Regions from separate parts of the Nostoc sp. GT001 genome, predicted to be linked through region 1. Evidence: predicted binding sites of a transcription regulator. Region 1 holds the regulator's gene; each other region holds the start of a gene.
The links. The regulator NtcA, encoded in region 1, controls nitrogen genes in cyanobacteria. The targets are predictions, from matches to a motif close to TNTGTANNNNNNNNTACANA.

Region 1 (3,285 bases):
TCACTTGCTCTCGTGCTGCAACTTCTACATTCCGTTTTTGAATTAGTTGATCCAGTTGGGAAATTTTTTGATCGCGCGCTTCTATAGCTTCTTGACGGTTAGCAAGTTCGCGATCGCGTTTTTCAATTGCTGTTTTAGCTTCGTCAATGGCTTTTTTCGCTTCCGCATACAGTCTTTGACGTTCTGTCTTCAATAGTTCAACTGCCGCCTGTAGTTCCTTTCTCTGGTTATAAACACTTTGCAATTCAGCTATGGCTTTTTGGTATTGAGTTACAACTTGTCCTAGCTGACCTTGAGTGCGTTGGAGTTGAGTTTGAGTTTGGGCTTGTTGACTAATGGTGCGGTTTAACTGAGCTTGTGTTTGCCTTTGTTTGGCATTTGCCGCCTGCAAGGATTGATTAATTGCCTGCAAGTCCTGTTGTGCCTTTGCTTGGGCAATTCTTGCTTGGTTTAGCTCACCCTCTACCTGACTTTTCTGAGTTTCTGCGGTTTTTAACTGTTCCCGTTTCTGTCTGAGGTCTGTTTGAATATCTTCTAACTCAAAGACTCCTTTTCGCAAACCTTCGTCAGCAGCGAATAAAATCCCTAAAGTTGATGCTGAAATCAAACCACCAGTAAAAATTGTTACTAGTACCGCGGTGTTTTTCGGACGAAGCTTAAAAAGTGAGAGGCGGGCTTTGCCAACTCGTGTGCCGATGCGATCGCCCACGGTGGCAATTACGCCTCCCAGAATCAAAATTGCTGCGATGAGGATGTATCCGGTGGTCATCTTTAGCTACCGAAATCCTTCCAGATACAGCCTACTACTTTTAAGTATTCTCTGGAAAGAAGTGGAAATTGGCAATAGCTGAAATTATTCAATTTTAGATTTACCTCTAGCTATTAGTGTCATTTTTCAAAATAGAACACGCGCCTATTCCCCTTTCTCCAATTGTTTTTATGTGAACTGTCTACTTAAGGTAACAGGTTTATGCACAGTAATCTTCTTTTTGTGGATAGAAATCATCTTTTTCTCACGCAAATCTCCCAATAGCCTAGTAACGGTAACACGAGTTGAACCAATTGCCTCTGCGATCGCTTGATGAGATAATTTCAAATCAATAGTGATCCCATCTGCACAAGGAACGCCAAAATCCCGACAAAGAATTAACAAAAAACTCACCAACCTAGAACCCATATCTCGGTGGGCAAGAGTTTCAATCATCATCTCTGTTTGTAAAATGCGCGAAGACAGACCTCGCAGCATTAACATTGATAATTCTGGATTTTCCTTGAGTGCTTGTTCCACTTGTTCAATTGGTGCTGACAGTAATTCCGCAGGCGTAAATGCAACCGCATGGTAAAACCGATCCGACTTATTTCCTGTCAGCAATGACAATACACCAAAAACACTATTTTCCCGCAGCAACGCTACCGTTATTTCCTCTCCTGCCTCGTACACCCTGGAAAGTTTAACAGCACCTTTCAAAAGAAAATAAACTCGTTCGGCAGGATCGCCAGGAAAAAAGATCGTTTTATTGCGTTCAAACGTTTCCACAACTGGCGGAAACGCCCCGGTCGCCATCTGACGAAATACATTTGCTAGGGCTTTATCTTGTGTCACGATCATCTCCCTTCCCCTACCCAATGCCGGAAAAACAAAAACTGATTACCTAAGAATACACCCGAAAAATGAATAAAGCACCGTCAACCTTTCTGTACTTTCCTATACTCAAACTAATCTCTTCATAACTCTTTGTTTACAATGATACATAATTCTTGATCCTTTCAGCTACTAATTGTTGATAAGTAGTTCCAATAGCTGTATTCAAAAGGTTTTTTGAAGAACAAATAAAGATATCTTGAGAATATCTTTATAAAAAATCAAGATTTTTGTCACAGCAAACACCCTTATCAATATTCATTTTTGTCAATCCTGTATAAAACAAAGACTAAACGTGCCTCAGATTCTAGTATGCTCCTAATGATCGATCGCATTAACAATTTTTATGCTAAATCTGACTGGAAAAAATGCCCTTGTTACAGGTATTGCCAATAACCGCTCGATCGCCTGGGGCATCGCCCAACAACTGCACAAAGCTGGAGCAAACCTGGGCATTACCTACCTGCCGGATGAACGCGGCAAGATGGAGAAAAAAGTTGCGGAGTTGGTAGAACCTCTCAACCCCAGCTTGTTTCTTCCCTGTAATGTCCAAGATGAAGACCAAATTAAATCTACCTTTGAGACAATCCGCGAACAGTGGGGAAAGCTAGATATCCTCATCCATTGTCTAGCCTTTGCTAGCAAAGACGATTTAAGTGGAGATTTTAGCCAAACCTCTCGTTCTGGGTTCAACACCGCTTTAGAAATTAGTACCTACTCGCTGGTGCAGTTAAGTGGTGCAGCCAAACCTTTGATGACAGAGGGAGGTAGTATCGTCACCTTGACATATTTAGGCGGTGTCAGAGCAATCCCAAACTACAATGTTATGGGAGTTGCCAAAGCAGGGTTAGAAATGAGTGTGCGTTACCTAGCTGCTGAACTAGGGCCGCAAAATATTCGCGTGAATGCCATCTCCGCAGGCCCCATCCGTACCTTGGCATCTTCAGCAGTGGGTGGGATTTTAGATATGATTCATCATGTAGAAGAAGTAGCTCCCCTACGACGCACCGTCACTCAGTTAGAAGTGGGCAACGCTGCGGCTTTCTTGTGTAGTGATTTGTCCAGTGGAATTACCGGACAAATTCTCTATGTAGATGCAGGATATGAAATTATGGGAATGTGACGCGATAAAGTTAGGAGTTAGGAGTAAGAAAGTTAGGAGTGAGGAATGAGGAGTTAAGAGTTAAAAATTTATAACTCATAACTCATAGTTCTTAATTCCTAACTCATAACTCCTAACTCCTAACTCTTTCCACTCCCCATGCAAACAACCAATCGCCAAGTTAATTCAAACTACGATCGCTCAACCCAAACCCCTCGCATTGCCACTGTTCACCGCACCACTGGTGAAACTAATGTGCAAGTCACCATCAACCTGGATGGTAGAGGAACTTGTACAGCAGCAACAGGTATTCCGTTTTTGGATCATATGTTGCATCAAATTGCCTCCCACGGGCTGATTGATATAGATGTTCAAGCCAAGGGAGACTGGGAAATTGACGATCATCACACCAACGAAGATGTAGGCATTACTTTAGGGCAAGCTTTTAACCAAGCACTAGGCGACAGAAAAGGTATTGTCCGCTTTGGTAATTTTCTTGCACCGCTGGATGAAGCCTTAGTTCAGGTAGCGCTAGACTTTT
Region 2 (3,285 bases), 1.0 Mb from region 1:
TGCAACAGCAAAATCACTGCATAGCTACGAATCGTCTTTATTATGTCATTTCGGCTCATTTCCTCTAATTCTTCAACTATAATTAATGCTCCTTGAACATCGCCCTTAACAAGCAAGTCTTTCAGAGTTAATAATTCTTCCATAATCAGCGCCTCAAACATCGGCAACTTCTATTGTGGCTTATAGCGGTTCTAGTCTAGATAAGATAGGCTAATGCATTTCATCTAGGAGCGATCGCTAATTCAAAATATCACCTATTCATCCTCATTATAATTAAACATTAAAACAAATTTTTGTTTAGGTAAAACTAACATAGGTAGATATAGTAGATATATAGGATGACATCCCATTTCTTGCTTTTTTCACCTTTTTGATAGCAAATAATTAATGTTGGGACATCAGGATATTTTTCTTTAGCTTCTAATGACCATCTACCTGATCCGAAGCCAAACATCCACTCAAAAGGATCTTTTCTCGTCATGTCTAATCCCTGATTATTATTTCTTTCACCTCTACGAACATTTAAACGACCCTTTGTCATACCCTTTGATTTTATATCTGTTAATCCTTTGATAATACGTTTATCTTCCCATTTTTCCGATAGGACATAATGACTTTTTGTATAATTGAGTATTTTAATGATAAATTCTATATCAACTTCATAATATTGATTATTGCCTTGGTAATTTATTAAAAGGTTATTAATTTCTTGGAAATTATTCTCGATTTCATCTTTTTTATAGGCTGGGCTTTGAGGAAAAACTAATGAACCTGGCACTAATACATCAATTACTGAAGGATCTAAAACATTAGAAAGAGTTGGTTTAAGATTTCCTCCTATCCAAACAGGTTGTAGTTTGATATTTTAAATAGAATAGCTGATTCTTGATTTGAGCTTTTTATAGTATAAAGAGATGAATAAATATAAGATAAATAACTGATAGAGATATAAGATGTTCCTTTGAGGAGTCGAAGAAAAGCCGCACCGTGCAGAAATTCTAGATCATTAATACTCATAGAACTATTGGCAAAAATTATTTATATGAATAATAAACATCAGAAGAGCAGGTATAAAATTTTTCCAGTACTTATTCTCGTTGTAGTACTAATTAATTTGTCACACAAGAAATAGTTTTTTGCATTAATAAAAGTAAACGCACCTTGCCAATCAAGTCAAAGTGCGATACATGATTAAGTCCACTTACACGAACTTTGTTTGTATAGTTCTGCGATTCCTAGTCCCAGAACTAGATGCTAAATATCTATCTCGCTCAACTCGCGTGTGATGTGATCAAATGGTTCATCTACAAAAGCAGTATTAACCACACCTGCTGCTGCTACTTGCTCCTTAATTAGATCCTTGAGAATCTGGATACCACGAACAGTAGGCCCAATAGGCACTCCTAGAGAATTGTAAGTTTCCCGCAGCCCTTGCAGCACTCGTTCATCCAACACATTTGTGTTCCCAGCAACCAACGCATAGGTGGCGTAACGCAAGTAGTAGTCTAAATCCCGCAAACAAGCCGCATAACGACGAGTCGTATAAGAATTTCCACCAGGACGAATCAATTCTGGTAGTTCTTCATATAACTTTAAACCAGCTTGCTTGACAAGTGCAGCCGCATTAGAATTGATTGCCGCCGCTGCTTGTACTCTTGCTGTACCACTATCAAAGTAAGACTTTAGGCTATCGATCGCATTCCGGTCAAAATACCGACCAGCTAAGTCATAATTCTTAATTAAACTTGTTACCGCATCGCGCATTCCTTCTTCTCCCAATCATTGCTATTTATGGTTTGATATTTATTTGGCTGCACTTATGCACCAGTAAATTTTTGTGCTATTAAAAATAGATTCGGCACAAAAACAATCTATCCACTACATAAGGATTTTATGTCAAAGTTGACCCCTATATGATGAACTTTCCAGTTTTGTACAGATGAACGCTGAAAGGTTAATATAACCTGATAATCCAGATATCTGTAGTACAAGCTACAAAATCAGCTAATGTCTAGTATTTAAGATATTTCTGGTGTGTCACGGCCTGATTGAGATCAGCAGGGTTAGGATGCAATGTAAGATTCTGGTTGACTTTAGGAAATTGGTAGAGAAGGAGTAACAATGACAACACCACAAGAACTCTTGAAGAAAATTCAAGATGAAAAAATTCAGCTGATTGATCTCAAATTCATCGATACAGTAGGCACTTGGCAGCACCTCACACTGTACCAAAACCAAATCGATGAAACTGCGTTCACTGATGGCGTACCTTTTGACGGTTCCAGCATTCGGGGTTGGAAAGCGATCAACGAATCGGACATGACGATGGTACTCGACCCCAACACTGCTTGGATCGACCCATTTATGGAAGTCCCAACACTAAGTATAATTTGTAGTATTAAAGACCCCCGCACGGGTGAACCTTACAACCGTTGCCCACGCGTTATTGCCCAAAAAGCAATAGATTACCTGGTTTCCAGTGGTCTTGGTGATACAGCCTTCTTTGGCCCTGAAGCTGAGTTCTTTATCTTTGATAGTGCTAGGTTTGCTCAAACTGCTAACGAAGGTTATTACTTCTTAGACTCCGAAGAAGGTGCTTGGAATTCCGGTAAAGCTGGTACAGATGCAAAACCCAACTTGGGTTACAAACCACGCTTCAAAGAAGGTTACTTCCCAGTCTCACCAACGGATTCTTTCCAAGATATCCGTACAGAAATGCTGTTGACAATGGCAGAATTAGGTGTGCCCATTGAAAAGCATCACCACGAAGTAGCCACTGGTGGTCAGTGCGAACTAGGTTTCCGTTTTGGTAAATTGATCGAAGCGGCTGACTGGTTGATGATTTACAAATATGTCATCAAGAACGTTGCCAAGAAATACGGCAAAACCGTCACCTTCATGCCAAAACCAATTTTTGGCGACAACGGTTCGGGAATGCACTGTCACCAGTCCATCTGGAAAGACGGCCAACCTCTGTTTGCAGGTGATAAGTATGCTGGTTTGAGCGATATGGCGTTGTACTACATTGGTGGTCTTCTCAAACACGCACCAGCGCTGTTGGCAATTACCAACCCTAGTACCAACTCATACAAGCGCTTAGTACCTGGTTATGAAGCTCCTGTTAACTTGGCTTACTCCGAAGGAAACCGTTCTGCTTCTATCCGTATTCCTCTATCTGGTAAGAACCCCAAAGCCAAGCGTTTAGAATTCCGTTGTCCAGATGCTACATCTAACCCCTACTTAGCATTTGCTGCAATGCTTTGTGCTGGTATCGATGGCATCAAG
Region 3 (3,285 bases), 3.1 Mb from region 1:
AGAATCCTCCGCCAACTTACCTTTGTCAGGAACTAGCAGTTTGTTACATACTGTCTGTTTTATTACAAGGTGAATCCTACGGAACCGAGTTGATTGAGCAATTAGAAACTGAGTATCCCGTCTATCGGCTTTCAGATACCGTACTTTACAGTGCAATCAAATTTCTGGAAGACCAAAAGGCAATTACTGGATATTGGAAGAAACTTGAAGGACGGGGACGCCCCAGGCGGATGTACCAAGTTTCTCCCGAATGGCAAGTTCAAGCTCAGGATTTAGCTTTTCAATGGCTTGACTACATCAACGGGAGGAAAAAGTAACGAATCATTGATAATGAATAAGTCTCCTCCAGTCAAACACTAACAATTAAGTTATGGATACTGCTATTCTGCCATCTACGTTCCTGCTAACCTTGTTGTTATCGGTTGGGCTGTTTTTCTTTATTCGTGCCTCGACTAAAGACCGCATAGAAATAGCGCAACTGGTATCTGAGCAAGATGAAGCTGTTTTAATGTCTCAATTAAAAGAGTACTTTCGATCGCGGTCTTACCGAGTGGCAGCGGTAGACCGAGAACAAAATCAGGTAATTTTTGAAGGTAATGTTCGTCCCAGCTGGTTCTTAGCTATATTTCTAACTTTACTGGCAGCGACTGGGATTGTTTGTCTATCTCTGGTTACATACCTGCTTTTTCCTAGCCTCAGTACCCTTGTTCTGGCGATGGTACTGCTGTCGCCTTTAAGTGGTCTATTTTATTGGAAAAAATCTGGAAGACTTGAGAAGGTGTCGCTCAAAGTAGAAACAACTCAGAGCGAACAAACCTCCTCAAGTAAGATCACTGTAGTCGCCCATCGAGATGAACTCAGCGAGTTGCAGAGGACTCTACAGCTCAAGCCTGGGAAATAATTGTTGATTTTTGCGACCATCTCTTAACTATGATATGCAGACTTCTGACCTAACCTACTATGCAGGCAATGGAAAGTAGTCAGGAGAAAATCAAGACTGCTGCTTTGTCAGTTTTCCCCATGACCAACGTCGTGGGGAAAAAATTTAAATTCATTAACTTAAATTCATTGACAGAGCAAACTTTAACCATTTACGGCATAAGAGCGCAACTTCACTCTTCCTTTTAGACGCGCTTGGCTCTATACCCACTCCCTTCTGCATCATCAAATTAGTATCAACCCATGCAATCTAGCGTGGTTTGAAACAGGTTCAATTTCCAACTACCTGGACTAGATTTACTGGCAAATCAGCTACAAACTAAAAAAAAATTAAATTTTGCATAAACTTAGCAATTTTGCCAGTTAATAATAGTCAGGAGCCACACTCAATGCCCAAGATGACCATCTATGGTTCACCGACTAGCTAAAGCAAGAGGTTCTTGACCTGGTGAAGGTTCTAACACCCTCAAACTAGGAAACAAGAAATGGTTTTCCTCTACGTATTGAGCACCAAACAGTCCCTTTTCTGCCCAGAAATAACGATCTGTAGTGTGTTCATTTCGCTTTACAAGTAGCAACGCTGGTGGCAAAATTCCTTCAGCTTGAATGAATCTTCTAGCTGCTGTTACAGGCTTTTCTTCGCCACTTTCGATGCTATATTGAGGCACGTGTTCCAAAATGCGTCGTCCTTCCTGACGACGACGACTCTTCCTTTTGCGTCTCCTTGCCAATCTATTGTCCTCCTCTTTCAAGCTATAGATTGTAGTGATAGCTACAAAATCCGTCGTCATTATATAGGTTCTAGTTCAGAATATCAATAGTTTTTAACCTTTTAATATAAGAAAGTTAATATCTTTGAAACATCGAGAAAATAAAATCACCTAAGAATATAATCCCCTAGTAGAAACCATCTCTTTTGAAAATTTTAGTTAAGCTTTATTAAATGAGTGAGGTAAAAATTAAGTATCCTCTCTTACATCATGCCTCAAAATCTATAATCTTGAGCAAGAGCTAAAAAATGTTAATGTCTGCCAGTTCCGATTTTCTTGCTCTGTGTCGAGAGCAAATAGCGCTACTAACCCAAGGGCTGGGAGCAACTTTAAGTATTGTATACCTAACACAAGAATTGGTAGATACTCCTTCTGGCGATGCCAAACTAATTCCTGTGGTGATTTACCCGGAAACAGCATTATTGCCGCCAGGAGAGGAAACTATTGAAGCGACGGCATATAAGCAACTTCAAGTTGGAAATGCGTTTATATTACCCAATCATCAGGGAAGGTTATTGACAGCAGGTTCAGAATCTCCAACTTCGTCACGGGAGTCTGAAATACCAAATGCATCTCAACCCGATCTTAAAGAGGAATACTTACTTAGTGGCAACCAAATTGTTTTACCTCTGATTTATGAGGGTGTGATGATGGGGTTACTAGTGACACGCAGGAAAGATCGGGCATGGAATGAACACGAGCAAAATCAAATTCAACGGATAGCGCAAACATTAGCGATCGCTTGTATTTTAGATCAGCGGCGAGCATGGTTTGAGCAACAGTTGCGCGAGCAACAAATTCTCCAAGAAAAACAGCGGGATTTGCTGGATAATTTATTGCATCAGTTTCGTAACCCATTAACGGCGTTACGGACTTTTGGCAAACTGCTATTGAAACGACTACGACCAGCAGACGCTAACCGGGATGTGGCAAATAGTATTGTCAGAGAAAGCGATCGCCTTAAAGAATTACTGCAACAATTTGAACAAGTAATTGACTTGACAGAGGCAGATTTAGCACCACTACATCTGCCTGAAGATGAAGTATTTGTAGAAGCAACTATCCAAAAAGACGCTAAACCGCCACTATTATTGCCGGGAACGGGAGATAAAGCAGTTGACTGCTCCCTAGCAGATATATTAGAACCATTATTAATATCAGCCAAAGCGATCGCCCAAGAGCGAAAGCTAAAACTAATAACTGAAATTAAACAGAATTCATCCTTAGTACGTGCCAATGTCAAAGCATTACGAGAGGTGTTAACTAACATTATTGATAATGCTTTGAAATACACTCCCACTATGTGGCAAAATTTTGATTCAGGCGGGACAAGAAAAAGCTAATTTTCAGGGAATAGTCATTAGTGATAACGGCTCTGGCATTCCACCCCAGGATTTAGAACATCTTGGAGAACGGCATTATCGCGGAGTACAAGCGCAAACAGAAATTCCGGGCACAGGTTTGGGGTTAGCGATCGCTAAACAATTAATAGAACAAATGCAGGGCGAAATAGAGGTTTTCAGCCCTGCAATCAACGCTAAATTAACTTCAACCAATGCACCGGGAACTACTTTTA

Region 2: glnA (type I glutamate--ammonia ligase) is a predicted target of NtcA. The motif match lies at 1,980-1,999, and genes of this name have one in related genera.
Region 3: QUD05_RS22710 (DUF3155 domain-containing protein) is a predicted target of NtcA. The motif match lies at 1,699-1,718, and genes of this name have one in related genera.

What each region holds. Positions count from the first base shown of each region.
Region 1 covers NZ_JAUDRJ010000003.1:1,552,796-1,556,080, reverse strand. The annotation lists gene QUD05_RS09265 (DUF3084 family protein) at 1-769, opposite strand, end outside; gene ntcA (global nitrogen regulator NtcA) at 938-1,609, opposite strand; gene fabI (enoyl-ACP reductase FabI) at 1,989-2,765, shown strand; gene hisB (imidazoleglycerol-phosphate dehydratase HisB) at 2,904-3,285, shown strand, end outside.
Region 2 covers NZ_JAUDRJ010000003.1:515,321-518,605, reverse strand. The annotation lists gene QUD05_RS05070 (DUF29 family protein) at 1-143, opposite strand, end outside; gene QUD05_RS05065 (hypothetical protein) at 308-778, opposite strand; gene apcB (allophycocyanin subunit beta) at 1,255-1,764, opposite strand; gene glnA (type I glutamate--ammonia ligase) at 2,122-3,285, shown strand, end outside.
Region 3 covers NZ_JAUDRJ010000003.1:4,668,327-4,671,611, forward strand. The annotation lists gene QUD05_RS22700 (PadR family transcriptional regulator) at 1-317, shown strand, start outside; gene QUD05_RS22705 (cofactor assembly of complex C subunit B) at 371-901, shown strand; gene QUD05_RS22710 (DUF3155 domain-containing protein) at 1,353-1,670, opposite strand; partial or broken gene QUD05_RS22715 (GAF domain-containing sensor histidine kinase) at 1,958-3,285, shown strand, end outside.